Regions from separate parts of the Lysinibacillus sp. RU7 genome, predicted to be linked through region 2. Evidence: riboswitches for the same ligand, from Rfam matches in the RefSeq annotation. Region 2 holds a riboswitch; the other holds the start of a gene.

Region 1 (3,215 bases), on a different contig from region 2:
ATTTACAATCATGGACATGCTTTCATCACCTCCTAAACAGTTAATGGCTTTCCTCGGTCAATTCGAAATGCCTCTATCCACTCTTCTTTTACGTCTCTTTTCAAAATAAGATTGGCAATCATCTCACCTGTTGCTGGAGCTAACAAAATGCCATTGCGATAATGCCCTGTTGCAAATAAAATGGATTCATCTTCCGGATGATGACCGATGAATGGTTTTTGATCAAACGTTTGTGGTCGTAATCCTGACCAAACAGCATCGATTTTCATATGAGCACTAGTAGGCAATAGCTCTTTCGCTTTTTGAATTAATGTTTCGATACCATTTAAACTCACTTGTTCTGTCCAGTCGTTCTCCTTCATCGTTGCGCCAATGACAAGCTTCCCGTTATTTCTTGGAACAATATAGTATTTATCATGAAAAATCGTATGCTTTAAAACAGCTTGTTCATCCGTAACGGATATGCACTCCCCTTTAACTGGTGTCATTTGATGCTGTAAACCTAGCTCTTTAAAGAAAGTAGTGCTCCAAACACCACTGGCAATCACAACGCGCTTCGCTTCCACAAGTCCTCGTGTCGTTTCAATTAGAAAAGCGTCATGCTGTTTTTTTATGTGTAGCACCTTTGTATAGTCAAAAGTCGATGCACCCAGAACTTGAGCACTTTTAGCAAAAGCCTGGCATACACCAATCGGTAGCACATTGATATCGTCTTGGATATATGCTGCACCTACTATATGAGGGGAAACATCTCGTTCTAGTTTTCTTACTTCATCTGCTTCAAGCCATGTAACAGTAGGTTGCGCTAATATGTCCCCTAATTCTTTTTTGTCACGATCAGAAAAGGCAAGCTTTAAAATTCCACCCTCTCTATACCCTAAGTCGATACCGCTTAACTCATATAATTCATCTTTCAACTTCGAATAAAGAGACTGACTATATCTCGCAAAAGGGAAAAAGACATTGACATCCCCTTCACATTCCGAATGAGCACCGAGCATACCTGCTGCTGCACTTGTTGCTTTGGCACCAATCTGGTTTTCTTCAAACACCGCTACGTCGATTTGCTCTTTTGCTAAATAGTAGGCGATGGCACTTCCCATAATTCCGCCACCAATGATGGCTACTTCATAGCTTGTTTTCATATTTGACCACCTCATCGAATTGACTTGCTACAGCGAATGGATTTTCTGCTAAAAAAATACCTGACATCACAGCAATGCCGTCCGCTTGTATATGTTGTAATGCCTGTACCCGGTCTAAAGTGATACCACCAATTGCAAAGACAGGAATCTTCAAATGTTTTTTCATCTCAAGGATTGGGGCAAGACCATGCGGAGCCTTTCCTTTTTTGCTATTCGTTTCAAAGCAGTGACCATATAACACATAGTCAGCCCCTTGTCGCTCCGCCTCTTGTGCTCCTGCATAATCATGTACAGACTTCCCTACCTTGATATGGGGAAATAACGCCTTCACCTTTTGCACAGGCAGTCCCTTTTCTGGCAAATGTACCGTTTGAATGCCACTACATAATGCAATATCTAGCCGATCATTTAAAATCAGTTTCCCTTTTTCAATACCACCCTCATCTAAATAGTGAAGCAATGTCATAACTTCTTTTACCGTCTTCGTCTTTTCTCGTATTTGAATAAAATCGACGTTATGCTGGATTTGAAGTATTTTCTTTGCTAGTTCAAGCACTGTATGCGAATCATCCGTTACTGCCATCAGCTTCATGTTAGATATATGCCCTCCTTTTTGTGATTTTTTCACAAATAAAAAAACCACTCTCCCGAAAAGGAAAGTGGTTCTGTTTGAATAAGATCCATGTACAAAAAAGTACACAAAAAAACCCCAACATCACTCTACTTCCCTACGCAGATGCAAATCTGATCAGGTTGTGAGGGTTTAAAAGTAACTACTTTCTTCTCAGCCCTTATCAAGGGATCCCCTAGTAAAATTTCAATTTATTCAATTATTATGAATTTAACCATTATTCTATTACACAAATTTTGAAATAGCAAGAAGGCTTTTCAAATATGTTACAAGTATCTCCACTTCAATTCATGTCGTAATCGCATGAGTTCTCCCTTTTTATCTAGGCATGTATGTTCCCTCTTCTAGTATGATAAAATATAAGTTAACTACTAACACAATAACGTTTACATAAAATCATTACATATGGAGGAAAGTATTATGTACAAACTACGCGGGCATCACCTTTTTTGCCTTTTAGGGTATCGAGGAATGGGCTACTCTAAAGAATACGTAGAAAATATGACGCGCATCCATCAAACATTGAGGGCTAATCCAAAAACACTTGTGCAGCTTGTTAAAGGCCCCGACCATTTATGCGAAAAGTACCCTAACTCCGGGGAATACCATTGCCAAGATGATAATATTTACGATAGAGATGCTGTCATTTTAGAAAAGTTAGGTCTTCATATCGGACAAATTTTAAGTTGGGAAGACATTGAATCATCCGTCCAACAACATGTCATTCCAAGTGATATTGGCATCGTTTGTGAAACATGTTCTTGGCGCTCTTACGGGGTATGTGAAGAAGGGGTTCAGCGAATTACTACAGGAAACGGGTTGTGGGAAGTGAAATAGACTGCATAAACGTCTCTTTCCTTCTAGTATAATGCTTTCCCACAGCAATCTCCTCTTGTTAATACGCTTGATTTTTTCAAAAAAATACGTAAACAGACAAAAGAAGCACTCAATCATTTTGTACGACAAAACGATTGAGTGCTCTCTCTTTTAACGACTAAAGTGAATTTTCCTTAAGCCACTTTTCAATATAAGGATAAATTTCATTTACTGCACGACGACCTGTACATACAGAAACGTGACCTGTTTGCACATCATGCAATGTCTTATTTTTGCTTGACACTTTATCATTCAGTGGCTTAATTTGTTGTGGTAAAACGATATTGTCACGAAGAGCACAAATATTCAATAAATTCGCTGTAATATCAGCCAACTTCACCTGCTGTCCACGGACTTCTAATTCATCATTCATTAATTTATTATCCTGATAAAAATCCCCAATCCATTGTCTATATGCTTCACCTGGGAAAGGCACTCCATCATTCAACCACTTTTGCATTAATTTCCAATTTAAAACCGATTCTTCATTATCCACACGGTTCGCTAAATTGATATATGTTCCTAATGTATTGGAAACTGGACTAAGCAATTTATTTCCATAG
Region 2 (3,215 bases):
AACTAACTCCAAACACGCTTATTTTGTGTACCCTAATTTAGTCAAACGCCAATTCGATGTGAAGGCACCCAATGTGGTGTGGGTGGCGGATATTACGTATGTACGTACGATGCAGGGCTGGCTTTATTTAGCGACGATTATGGATTTATATTCAAGAAAAATCATTGGTTGGTCCATCGCCGATCACATGAAAGAAGAGCTCATATTAGAAGCGTTGAAGCAGGCACTGCAGATTAGAAAGCCACCAGCCGGCTGCATCCACCATTCGGATCGAGGTGTACAATACTGTTCCAACGCCTATACTAATCTATTAAAAGAACACGACATGAAAATCAGTATGAGTAAAAAGGAGATCCTTACGATAATGCATGTATTGAATCATTCCATTCGACGATTAAAAAAGAATGTATGTATCGTCAACGATTCCAAACCAAGCAAGAAGCCAAAAAAATGATACAAGCGTATATCATCCAGTTTTATAACGAGAAAAGACGCCATTCTACACTGGGGTATGTCTCCCCTAATCAATATGAGCGTATGAACAAAGAAAAAGATATGCCTGTCCGCTCGATATCTGCTTAGAGGGCTTGCGATTGTGCAGCTCCAATTTGGAGGTGCACAATCGCAAGACCAGACCAACCGAAGGGCGGTAGCACAAAAACGCTCGATTTTTTATGTCCATTTTATTGACACAAGACCAAAAAGCAGCGGTATCCGAGCAAAAAGCTACGGTATCCGGTCAAAACAACGTGGTCCGAGCAAAACTTTGCCGTATCCGAGCAAAAGTCCATGGTAAACGGTCAAAAAGCAGCGGTATCCGAGCAAAAAGCTACGGTAACCGGTCAAAACAACGCGGTCCGAGCAAAACTTTGCGGTATCCGAGCAAAAGCCTATGGTAAACGGTCAAAAAGTAGCGGTATCCGAGCAAAAAGCTACGGTATCCGGTCAAAACAACGCGGTTCGAGCAAAACCTTGTCGTATCCGAGCAAAAGCCCATGGTAAACGGTCAAAACGTAGCGGTATCCGAGCAAAACACCGCCCTATCCGGTCAAAACATTGCGCTATCATAGTAGATTAATGAAGAAAGTTCTATCCAAACGCGTTCATCACGAAATAGTTGAAAAGTATCCTTTTATTTTAAATGGAAATAATGTACAATAGCAGTAATTGAATAATGTTTAACTAGGGGAGTCCAATGAGTTGGGCTGAGAGGGAAACGCATAGAAGTTTCTTGACCCTTTGGACCTGATCTGGATCATGCCAGCGTAGGGAAGTTAGAAATCTTTAGTATATGTGCAAATGTCTATATACATATCGTAAGCTGGGTCCGTTTATCTTTATCATAAATGGATTCAGCTTTTTTTTGCGGATAGGAAAGTATATAAAATGTATCTGCAAAACGTAGCATCAGCTTGACCTATTTGAGTTGCGCTGTGCCGTGCCTTTCTAATTTGCCTCACTACTACCCGGTTAATCTAGATCTCGTCCTTTACCAATATAAAGGAGGAGTTTTTTTATGTCATCAACGTCATTAAACAAAGAAAACATTTCGATTATGTCCAATTTTCCGGGGAGTAAAAAAGTATATGTGGTTGGTTCAAGACCAGATATCAAAGTACCGATGCGAGAAATTGCACTAAGCCCTACAACGAGTACAGTTGGTGAAGAGGAAAATCCACCCGTACAAGTTTATGACACAAGTGGACCTTATACCGATCCTCACATTTCCATTGATATTACAAAAGGGTTAACGGCTCTTCGCAGTAAGTGGATTGAGGAACGAGCAGATGTAGAAATGTATGAGGGGCGGCAAGTAAAGCCAGAAGATAACGGCTATAAAAATGAAAATGATCCGCGTGCTCAGCAAGCTATTTTCCCAAACTTAAAACGCCAGCCATTGCGCGCAAAAGAAGGGAGAAATGTAACCCAACTTCATTATGCGAAAAAAGGCATTATTACTCCAGAGATGGAGTTTATTGCGATTAGGGAAAATATGGACCCTGAATTTGTGCGGAGTGAGGTAGCGAGAGGGCGAGCGATTATTCCGTGTAATATTAATCATCCAGAGCTAGAACCGATGATTATTGGACGCAATTTTCACGTTAAAGTGAACGCCAACATTGGGAATTCTGCCGTCTCCTCTTCGATTGAAGAGGAAGTAGAAAAAATGATTTGGGCTACACGCTGGGGCGCCGATACGATTATGGATTTGTCTACAGGAAAAAACATTCATACAACACGCGAATGGATTATCCGGAATGCAGCTGTTCCAGTAGGGACTGTGCCCATTTATCAAGCACTTGAAAAAGTAAATGGGATCGTAGAAAATCTGACATGGGAAATTTACCGTGATACGTTAATCGAACAAGCCGAACAGGGAGTGGATTATTTTACAATTCATGCAGGTGTGCTGTTACGTTATATTCCATTAACTGCTAATCGCTTAACAGGCATCGTGTCACGTGGTGGATCGATTATGGCACAGTGGTGTTTAGCTCACCACCAAGAAAACTTCCTGTATACGCATTTTGAAGAAATTTGTGACATTATGAAAGCATACGATGTGGCCTTTTCCCTTGGCGATGGTTTACGCCCAGGCTCTATTCATGATGCCAATGATGCAGCGCAATTTGCAGAGCTTGAAACGCTTGGTGAATTAACGAAAATTGCTTGGAAGCATGATGTGCAAGTAATGGTAGAAGGCCCAGGCCATGTACCAATGCATCTCATTAAGGAAAATATGGACAAACAATTAGAAATTTGTGAAGAGGCACCGTTTTACACATTAGGACCGCTGACGACAGATATTGCACCAGGCTATGATCATATTACATCTGCCATTGGTGCTGCGATGATTGGTTGGTTTGGCACGGCGATGCTTTGCTATGTGACACCGAAGGAACATTTAGGTTTACCAAATAAAGACGATGTACGTGAAGGGGTTATTACGTATAAAATTGCCGCTCATGCAGCCGATTTAGCGAAGGGCCATCCGGGAGCGCAAAAACGAGATGATGCCTTATCCAAAGCGCGCTTTGAATTCCGTTGGCGAGACCAGTTCAATTTATCATTAGATCCGGAACGAGCAATAGAATATCATGATGAAACATTACCAGCGGAAGGAGCAAAAGTAGCTCATTTTTGTTCGATGTGCGGACCGAAATTTTGCAGCATGAGAATCTCACATGATATTCGCAATAGTGTCAAAGAAAAAG

Evidence for each region. A riboswitch is a leader RNA that binds a small molecule or an ion and turns the genes downstream of it on or off. The one in region 2 is predicted to bind thiamine pyrophosphate.
Region 1: it holds a riboswitch for thiamine pyrophosphate, as region 2 does, so the genes downstream of both, AC3II9_RS04445 (thiamine phosphate synthase) here and thiC (phosphomethylpyrimidine synthase ThiC) in region 2, are expected to answer to the same signal.

What each region holds. Positions count from the first base shown of each region.
Region 1 covers NZ_JBYQFK010000004.1:87,641-90,855, forward strand. Annotated here, with positions in the region: gene thiS (sulfur carrier protein ThiS) at 1-18, opposite strand, end outside; gene thiO (glycine oxidase ThiO) at 33-1,145, opposite strand; gene AC3II9_RS04445 (thiamine phosphate synthase) at 1,129-1,737, opposite strand; TPP riboswitch at 1,854-1,963, opposite strand; gene AC3II9_RS04450 (DUF1284 domain-containing protein) at 2,197-2,613, shown strand; gene phaC (class III poly(R)-hydroxyalkanoic acid synthase subunit PhaC) at 2,771-3,215, opposite strand, start outside.
Region 2 covers NZ_JBYQFK010000018.1:27,827-31,041, forward strand. Annotated here, with positions in the region: gene AC3II9_RS13725 (IS3 family transposase) at 1-454, shown strand, start outside; gene AC3II9_RS13730 (IS3 family transposase) at 409-582, shown strand; TPP riboswitch at 1,175-1,289, shown strand; gene thiC (phosphomethylpyrimidine synthase ThiC) at 1,517-3,215, shown strand, end outside.